Linked DNA regions of Streptantibioticus cattleyicolor NRRL 8057 = DSM 46488. The protein of the gene in region 1 interacts with the protein of each later gene in a pairwise test. Links are inferred from orthologs where the notes say so. Each region holds a gene or a part of one and is shown in the gene's direction. Other genes may lie near its edges. The genes, in order: rlmB, tsaE and SCATT_RS17155.

Region 1 (2,966 bases):
TGTGGAAGGCGGCCAAGCCCGGCGAGCCGAGCTGGGAGACCCCGTGGGGCCGCGGCCGGCCCGGCTGGCACCTGGAGTGCTCGGCGATGGCCCACAAGTACCTGGGCACCGCCTTCGACATCCACGGCGGCGGCATCGACCTGGTCTTCCCGCACCACGAGAACGAGATCGCCCAGGCCGTCGCCTACGGTGACGACTTCGCCCGCTACTGGGTGCACAACGCCTGGGTCACCATGAGCGGCGAGAAGATGAGCAAGTCGCTCGGCAACTCGGTGCTCGTCTCCGAGATGGTCAGGAACTGGCGCCCCGTCGTCCTGCGGTACTACCTGGGCAGCGCCCACTACCGCTCCACCATCGAGTACAGCGAGGACGCGCTGCGCGAGGCGGAGTCCGCGTTCGCCCGCATCGAGGGGTTCGTCCAGCGGGTCACCGAGAAGGCCGGCGAGACCGTCGAGCCCGCCGCCGAGGTGCCGCCCGCGTTCGCCGAGGCGATGGACGACGACCTGTCGGTGCCCCAGGCGCTCGCCGTGGTCCACACCACGGTGCGGCAGGGGAACTCCGCGCTCACCGCGGACGACAAGGAGTCCGCGGTCGCCCGCCTCGCCGAGGTCCGCGCCATGCTCTCCGTCCTCGGCCTCGACCCGCTCGACCCGCACTGGGCCGGCTCCGAACGCGGCGACGACCTGCACGGCGTCGTCGACTCCCTGGTCGGCCTCGTGCTCGAACAGCGGCAGGCCGCCCGGGCCCGGAAGGACTACGGCACCGCCGACGCCATCCGCGACCAGCTCCAGCAGGCCGGCCTGGAGATCGAGGACACCCCCTCCGGTCCCCGCTGGTCGCTGCGCGGACGAGGCTGACCGGCCGCGTCCGCCCCCGCGGCCCGTACCGACGGGCCGCCACAAACGTTTTGTTCGTTCAGGAAGAAGTGAAGGTGCCCCATGGCCGGGAACAGCCAGCGGCGGAACCGCCGCACCACGTCCAAGAAGGGCGCCCAGGTCGGCAGCGGCGGCCAGCGGCGCCGTGCCCTGGAGGGCAAGGGGCCGACCCCGCCCGCCGAGATGCGCAAGGGCCACCCCAAGCAGCGCGTCGCCCAGGCCAAGGCCAAGCGGGCCGCCTCCGCGCAGCGCCGCGCCGCCGGCGGCCGGGGCGGCAAGTCCGCCTCCGAGCTGGTGGCGGGGCGTAACCCGGTGGTCGAGGCGCTGCGCGCGGAGATCCCGGTCACCGCGTTGTACGTGCAGCAGTACATCGACAACGACGACCGGGTCCGCGAGGCCGTCAAGCTCGCCACCGAACGCGGCGTGCCGCTGATGGAGGCGCCGCGCGTCGAGCTGGACCGGATGACCGGCGGCCTCAACCACCAGGGCCTCGCCCTGCAGATCCCGCCGTACGACTACGCCCACCCCGACGAGCTGACCGAGGCCGCCGCCGAGCAGGCCGACGCCCCGCTGATCGTCGCCCTGGACGGGGTCACCGACCCGCGCAACCTCGGTGCCGTGGTCCGTTCCGTCGCCGCCTTCGGGGGGCACGGCGTGGTGATCCCGGAGCGGCGCGCGGCGGGGATGACCGCGGGTGCGTGGAAGACCTCGGCCGGCACCGCCGCCCAGGTCCCGGTGGCCCGCGCCACCAACCTCACCCGCGCCCTGGAGGCGTACCAGAAGGCCGGGCTGACCGTCGTCGGCCTCGCCGCCGACGGCGAGGTCGACCTCACCGACCTCGAAGTCCTCGACGGCCCGGTGGTCGTCGTGGTCGGCAGCGAGGGCAAGGGCCTCTCCCGCCTCGTCGGCGAGACCTGCGACCTGCGCGTGCGCATCCCGATGCCGGGCGGCGCGGAATCCCTCAACGCGGGCGTGGCGGCCGGTGTCGTGCTGTACGAGGCGGCCCGCCGCCGCGCGCGCCGCTGAGCCCGTACCGCGGCCTTGACGGTCGTCGGCGCCGGAACGTTCCGGCGCCGACGGCGACCGGCGGCGGGCGGTTCCGGCGAGGCTTGGCGATCTTGACGGGCCTCCGACATTCACACCGGCGTCAGGCAGTGTCCTAACCGCCCGTCACTCGGTTAGATGAGTGTGGACACCAGAACACCCCGCTCATCCACGGGGGGACGGTCGCCCGGGTTCGACGAGGACGTGCTCAACACGGTGCGGGTCCCCAGCGATCCCGCCCAGGTCATCGTCAACCATGCCAGTTTCCGGGTGAAGCTGGGCGCAAACGCGCCCGGGCCGCGCCACGACGTGGCGGACACCGCCCCGCTGCCGGTCATCCCGACCTCCGTCCGGTCGGCCGCCGAGGCCCGGCTGCCGCGGCGGCGCGCCGCACCCGTCGTGTGGACCGGCCACACCGACCCCGGCGACCCGGCCGCCACCCAGCTCCTCCAGGCCGTCCGGAGCGCGGGCTCCACCCAGCTCCTGCCCCGGGTCGACGAACGCCTGCGTGAGGGCCGCCCGGCCGAGGAGCCGGACGACGGCCTGCCGCCGGTGCGCCCCGCCGTCGTCGCGCCGCGGCTGCCCGTCGTCGGCGGTCCGCTCCCGCCGCTGGCCGGCGCCCGCCGGGTCCGCCGCCCGGCCGACGACGAGGACACCTCGGAGATCGCCTACCGGCCCCCCCACGGCCTGCCCGGCCAGAGCCGTCCCGCCCCCTCCGAGTCGTACCCGAGGCACCCCGGCGGCCCCGACGACGCGGACGTGTACGAGGACGAGTACGGGGACCCCGGGGCGCGGCGCGGACGCCGACGCGGCGAACCGGTGCGCCACGCCTGGTACCCCGGCCGCCGGATGAACCTCGGCGTCGTCCTCCTCCCGTTGCGCGTCTTCCTCGGCTGCATCTCCGTCTACGCGGGCCTGGGCAAGCTCTGCGACCCGGTCTACTTCGACGGCGGCAAGCGCGGCTCGATGGTCCACTGGCTGGCCGCGCTCCACCCCTGGTCGGTCGCCGAGCCGTTGCGCGCGACGGCCCTGGCGCACCCGGTCGGG
Region 2 (3,063 bases), 1.3 Mb from region 1 along the record:
GCGGCGCGCACCGCGGGGCTGCTCGGCGCGGCGATCGGGGTGCTCGCGGCGGGCGCGGCGGCCGGTGTCGCGGTAGAACGGATGACCGTGGGACGCGGCATACGACGCAAGGCACGGCTCGCGCTCGACGCGGCGGGTCCCTACGGCACGCTGCGCGGTGAGCCGGGCACCACCCGCGCCGAGGACGGCACCGAGCTGTACTACGAGGTGGAGGAGGCCGCCGCGCCGGCCGGCAACGGCGCCGCACCGCTGACCGTGGTCTTCAGCCACGGCTACTGCCTCAACCAGGACTCCTGGCACTTCCAGCGGCTGGCGCTGCGCGGGCTGGTCCGGGCGGTCTACTGGGACCAGCGCAGCCACGGGCGTTCCGGGCGCGGGGCCGCGCAGCGCGCCGGGGAGGCGGCCACCATCGACCAGCTCGGCCGCGATCTGAAGGCGGTCATCGACGCGGCGGCGCCGCACGGCCCGCTGGTGCTCGCCGGTCACTCGATGGGCGGCATGACGGTGATGGCGCTGGCCGAGCAGTTTCCCGAGCTGATCGCGGAGCGGGTGGCCGGGGTCTTCTTCGCGGGGACGTCGGCGGGGAAGCTGGCCGCGGTGACGCTGGGGCTGCCGGCCGCGGGCGCCAAGGCGTTCCGGGTGCTGGCCCCGGGGGTGCTGCGGGCGCTGGGCAGCCAGGCGGCGCTGGTGGAACGCGGCCGGCGGGCCACCGCCGACCTGTTCGCCGGGATCGTCAAGCGCTACTCGTTCGCCTCCGAGGTCGACCCGGGGGTCGCCAGGCTCGCCGAGCGGATGATCGAGTCGACGCCGATCGACGTGGTCGCCGAGTTCTACCCGGCCTTCACCGAGCACGAGAAGATCGAGGCGCTGGTGGTGCTGGACGGGCTCCCGGCGCTGGTGGTCGCCGGTGACAAGGACCTGCTCACCCCGCTCGAACACAGCGAGGCGATCGTCGAGAAGCTCCCCGGGGCCCGGCTGGTGGTGGTCCCCGAGGCGGGCCACCTGGCGCTGCTGGAGTACCCGGAGCTGGTCAACGCCGAGCTGGCGGCGCTGCTGGTGGAGGCCGCCGGGACGGTCGGTGCGCCGCTGCCGGAGGCCGTCCGCGAGCTGGCCCGGCACGACGGCACCGGCGGGACGGACGACGACCCCGCGGCGGACGCCCCGGCCGAGGGACGTTGACGTCCCCCCGGGTGGGCCGGGGCTCGACGCGTCCGGCCTTTGGGGGCGGACGGCGGCGTCCGCGTAGCATCCGTAGGCATGGGTACGACTCAGGACGCTTCGCAGGCCCCGGTACAGGTGCGGATGGTGCTCGGCACCGCCGAGGAGACGCGGGAGCTGGGCCGGCGGCTCGCCGCGCTGCTGCGCCCCGGGGACCTGGTGGTGCTCAGCGGTGAGCTGGGCGCGGGCAAGACCACGCTGACCCGGGGCATCGGTGAGGGGCTGGGGGTGCGCGGCGCGGTGACCTCGCCCACGTTCGTGATCGCCCGGGTCCACCCGTCGCTGACCGGCGGGCCGGCGCTGGTGCACGTGGACGCCTACCGGCTCGGCGGCGGCCTGGACGAGATGGAGGACCTCGACCTGGACGTGTCGCTCACCGAGTCCGTGGTGGTCGTGGAGTGGGGTGAGGGCAAGGTCGAGGAGCTGACCGACGAGCGGCTGCACATCACCATCCACCGCGGCCTGGGCGAGGACAACGACGACGGGCGGCAGATCGTGCTGACCGGGGTGGGCCCGCGCTGGGCCGGTGGCGAACTGGCCGCGGCGACGGCACCCCGCTGACCTTCGCCCAACGATCCCTCGCCAATTCCGTCAACATTCCGACAGGGCGTCGGGAAAATGTTGCGTCGGCGGTACCAGGCGTGTTCTGCTGGAGGTAATGAGCGGTTAGGGCTGCCTAACTTACGACTTGCCCGACTCGTCCGTACCAGGAGGCGCACATGTCGGCCGACGGCCGCGCCGAAACGGCGCCCGAGGTGTTCCGTGACCCGGCGGCCCCGCCGCGGGGCGAGGAGTCGATGCCGCCGATGAGCGTGCTCCTCGCCGCCGGCGCGGCGGCCGAGGCGGTGTGCACCCCGCCGAGCCCGCCCGAGCCGGATGCCGATCCGCAGGACGGCCCCGACCCGGAGCGCCCGTCGCGTCAACGCGACGCCGCGTAGTCCCTCACTCGTTCGGCGCAATCGCTACGGGGTCACCACGACGGTCGCGCCCTTGGGCGCGAAGGGCCACATGGCGTCGCCGTCGGCGGTGCGCTCCCGGATGCCGCCGGTCTTGATCCCCGGGTTCTGCGCGGTCGGCAGCGAGCCGTCCACCGCGGCGCTGAAGCCGATGTTCCGCCCCTCGACCACGTCGAAGACGATCAGGTGCTCGATGGCCACCTTGTCCGAGCCGGTCGTCTGGGGGGCGCGGTACGTGACGTGGTACGTGCCCGGGGCGGGGGCCAGTGTTCCCGGTACGACCGGGAACGTGCGGGCCACGTGCCCGTCGGCCTCGACCAGCCAGACCCGCTTGCCGGCCAGCGAGTACACGACGCGCTTGCCGCTGCCGGAGTCGGCCGGCACCGCCGGGGTCCGCGGCGCGGGCGGCTTGCTCGGCGCGGTGCTCGGCTTCGCCTGCGCCGAGGTCGCCGGATGCGCCCGCCCGGTGTGGTCCGGCGCCGCCGACGCCTGCCAGGCGAGCACGCCGACGCCGGCGAGAGCCGCTGCGGTGAGCCCGGTGACGATGGTGCCGGAGGCGATCCTTGCCATGCGGTGACGTTAGCACTTGGCTTCGCCGCTCAAACGTCCGATCACCCCGCTCTCCCTGGCCCCCCACCGGGGCGGGGGTGCCCCCGCACCCCCGACGCTCGCGCGGCCCGAGCCGGCCCCCTGCCCGGTGGGTGGTTGGTGGGGTTTTGGTTTGGTTCGGCACCGGGGTGGTTCGCCTACTGCCGGTACGGGGTCGGGGGCGCGCCGGGGGTGACTCCTCGCTCCCCGTATCCGCCACAGCTTGGCTCCGCCCCGCTGGGTCGCTGCGGGGACACCCCCGGCACACCCCCTTGTGCCGTCGTGCGGGTGCCTCTCTTCG
Region 3 (2,949 bases), 1.3 Mb from region 1 along the record:
TTCGCCCCTGCCCGGTGGGGGGTTGGTGGGGTTTTGGTTTGGTTCGGCACGGGGTGGCTTCGCCTGTGCGTCGTGCGGGGTCGGGGGCGCGCCGGGGGTGACTCCTCGCTCCAGGTTTCGTTGTCGGCTTTCGCCCGGGCACACCCCCTTCTGTCCGTTCGCGGGTGCCTCTCTTCGCGGGGGAGGGTGAGTGAGGAGGTTGGGGTCACCCCGATCTCCTTCTCACCCCCTCCGTGCCGCAGCGCGGAACACAACAGAACGGGGGCGTGCAGGGGTGTCCCCGCAGCGACCCGGTGGACCGGCGGAAAGCCGACAACGAAACGCGGAGCGAGGAGTCACCCCGGAGGGCCCCCGGAAACCCAGGCAGACAGTGCGCACCTCGCACTAGACGAATACAGCCACGGGTGGGCGGGGGGAAACAATCTGTGACCTCAGCCACGACGAAGCGGAAACGGGCGAACCCTGAGGGGGTAATGGCTGACCGCCAGCGCGAGCGAACCCTTACCCCGGAGGGCCCCCGGAAACCCAGGCAGACAGTGCGCACCCCGCACTAGACGAATACAGCCACGGGTGGGCGGGGGGAAACATCCGTGACGCCAGCCACGACGAAGCCGGAACCGGGGGCACCCCGAGGAGTGCGGGGCCGGCGTCGGGGCGAGCGGAGCGGGATCGGGGGGAAGACTACGGACCGGGAACGACCTCAACGCCCCCGGAAGGAAACACATGCGTCACGCTCACGCCGTCGACAGCGTTCGCTCCGCCGAGGCCGCCCTCATGGCCACTCTTCCGCCCGGCACCCTGATGCGGCGGGCCGCGGCGGGGCTGGCCGCGGCGTGTGGGGGGGTGCTGGACGGCGGGGTGTACGGCAGGCGGGTCGTGGTGCTGGCCGGCAGCGGGGACAACGGCGGGGACGCGCTGTACGCCGGCGCCCGGCTGGCCGGGCGGGGCGCCGGGGTCACCGCGGTGACCCTCGACCCCGACCGGGCCCACCCCGACGGCCTCGCCGCGTTGCGCCGCGCCGGCGGCCGGATCACCGGCCCGGATCACGCGCCGGCGGCGCTCGCCCGCGCCGACCTCGTCCTCGACGGGATCACCGGCATCGGCGGCAAGGGCGGACTGCGGCCCCGCGCCGCGGAGTTGGCCCACGCGGCCCGCGCGGCGAGCGCGTCCGGTGCCGTGGTCGTCGCCGTCGACCTCCCCAGCGGCGTCGACGCCGACACCGGCGAGACCCCCGGCGAGGCGTTCCGCGCCGACGCCACCGTCACCTTCGGCACCTACAAGCCGGGGCTGCTCGTCGACCCCGCCGCCGAGTACGCCGGCGCGCTGCGCCTGGTCGACATCGGGCTGGGGCCGTATCTGCCGGAGCCGGAGCTGGAGGCGTTGCAGCACGAGGACGTGGCGCGGCTGCTGCCGGTGCCCCGCGGGGAGAGCGACAAGTACCGCCGCGGGGTGGTCGGCGTCGTGGCCGGCTCGCAGCGTTACCCGGGCGCCGCGGTGCTGGCGGTCGGGGGCGCGCTGCGCGGCGGGGCGGGGGCGGTGCGGTACGTCGGCCCGGCCGGGGACGCGGTGATCGGGCGCTACCCGGAGACGCTGGTGTCGGCGGGTCCGCCCGCCAAGGCCGGCCGGGTGCAGGCGTGGGTGATCGGACCCGGCCTCGGCGACGACCACCTGGCCCGGCAGTCCGTGGACGAGGTGCTCGCCTGCGACGTCCCGGTGCTGATCGACGCCGACGCCCTGCGCCTGGCCGACCGGGAGCGGGTGCGGGCCCGCCGGGCGCCGACCCTGCTCACCCCGCACGCGGGCGAGGCGGCGGCGCTGCTGGACGTGGCCCGCGAGGAGGTCGAACGGGCCCGCCTGAGCCACGTACGGCGGCTGGCCGCGGCGTACCGGGCGACCGTGCTGCTCAAGGGGTCCACCACGCTGGTGGCCGAGGAGGGGGCGCCGGCGCGGGTCAACCCGACCGGGACGGCGTGGCTGGCCACCGCGGGCAGCGGCGACGTCCTGTCCGGGCTCACCGGGTCGCTGCTGGCCGCCGGGCTCTCCGCCCGGGACGCCGGCTCGGTCGGCGCCTACCTGCACGGTCTGGCCGCCCGGCACACCCGGCACCCGTTCGGCGCCCATGAGATCGCGGACCGGGTGCCATACGTGTGGCACTCGGTGCACCCCCGGGCGTGAACGCCGTGTAACGCGGTCGCACAATGGACCGCGTGTCTTCGACCACGACGAGCGACCGCCGCCGCGACGCGAGCCCCTATCTCGACCTGACCAGGGCCGAGTGGAGCGCGCTGCGGGAACGTACCCCACTGCCGCTGACCGCCGAGGAGGTCGAGCGGCTGCGCGGCCTCGGCGACGTGGTCGACCTCGACGAGGTCCGCGACGTCTATCTGCCGCTCTCCCGGCTGCTCAACCTCTACGTGGGGGCCACCACGAGGCTGCGCGGGGCGCTCAACACCTTCCTCGGTGACGCCCGTACCGGGCACGGCGCGCAGAGCGGCACCCCGTTCGTGATCGGGGTGGCCGGCAGCGTGGCGGTGGGCAAGTCGACCACCGCGCGCATCCTCAAGGCGCTGCTGGCCCGCTGGCCGGAGCATCCCCGGGTGGAGCTGGTGACCACCGACGGGTTCCTGCTGCCCAACGTCGAGTTGCAGCGGCGCGGTCTGATGTCCCGCAAGGGTTTCCCGGAGTCCTACGACCGCCGGGCGCTGACCCGGTTCGTCGCCGACGTCAAGGCGGGCAAGGACGAGGTGACCGCGCCGGTCTACTCCCACCTGATCTACGACATCGTGCCGGGCGAGCGGCTGGCGGTGCGCCGTCCCGACATCCTGATCGTGGAGGGCCTCAACGTCCTCCAGCCGGCGCTGCCCGGCAAGGACGGCCTGACCCGGGTGGGCCTGGCCGACTACTTCGACTTCAGCGTCTACGTCGACGCCCGTACCGAGGACATCGAGC

What was found.
Region 2: the proteins of rlmB (region 1) and tsaE interact in binary tests that used the Escherichia coli proteins (3 or more experiments, as listed by UniProt). The link is inferred for Streptantibioticus cattleyicolor NRRL 8057 = DSM 46488 from one-to-one orthologs.
Region 3: the proteins of rlmB (region 1) and SCATT_RS17155 interact in binary tests that used the Escherichia coli proteins (3 or more experiments, as listed by UniProt). The link is inferred for Streptantibioticus cattleyicolor NRRL 8057 = DSM 46488 from one-to-one orthologs.

The regions. Positions count from the first base shown.
Region 1 is NC_017586.1:2,621,200-2,624,165, reverse strand. Bases 129-2,919 are described here. They hold rlmB (23S rRNA (guanosine(2251)-2'-O)-methyltransferase RlmB), read left to right. Parts: upstream 129-938; coding sequence 939-1,901; downstream 1,902-2,919. Other genes in these bases: SCATT_RS11595 (DoxX family protein), read left to right, coding at 2,058-2,919; cysS (cysteine--tRNA ligase), read left to right, coding at 129-857. In the rest of the region: more of cysS, read left to right, coding at 1-128; more of SCATT_RS11595, read left to right, coding at 2,920-2,966. UniProt on the Escherichia coli protein: Specifically methylates the ribose of guanosine 2251 in 23S rRNA.
Region 2 is NC_017586.1:3,905,619-3,908,681, forward strand. The notes cover bases 131-3,018. They hold tsaE (tRNA (adenosine(37)-N6)-threonylcarbamoyltransferase complex ATPase subunit type 1 TsaE), read left to right. Parts: upstream 131-1,257; coding sequence 1,258-1,779; downstream 1,780-3,018. Other genes in these bases: SCATT_RS17180 (alpha/beta fold hydrolase), read left to right, coding at 131-1,179; SCATT_RS17190 (hypothetical protein), read left to right, coding at 1,938-2,156; SCATT_RS17195 (L,D-transpeptidase), read right to left, coding at 2,181-2,744. Also shown: more of SCATT_RS17180, read left to right, coding at 1-130. UniProt on the Escherichia coli protein: Required for the formation of a threonylcarbamoyl group on adenosine at position 37 (t(6)A37) in tRNAs that read codons beginning with adenine.
Region 3 is NC_017586.1:3,897,801-3,900,749, reverse strand. What follows is about bases 102-2,949. They hold SCATT_RS17155 (bifunctional ADP-dependent NAD(P)H-hydrate dehydratase/NAD(P)H-hydrate epimerase), read left to right. Parts: upstream 102-723; coding sequence 724-2,175; downstream 2,176-2,949. Other genes in these bases: coaA (type I pantothenate kinase), read left to right, coding at 2,199-2,949. UniProt on the Escherichia coli protein: Bifunctional enzyme that catalyzes the epimerization of the S- and R-forms of NAD(P)HX and the dehydration of the S-form of NAD(P)HX at the expense of ADP, which is converted to AMP.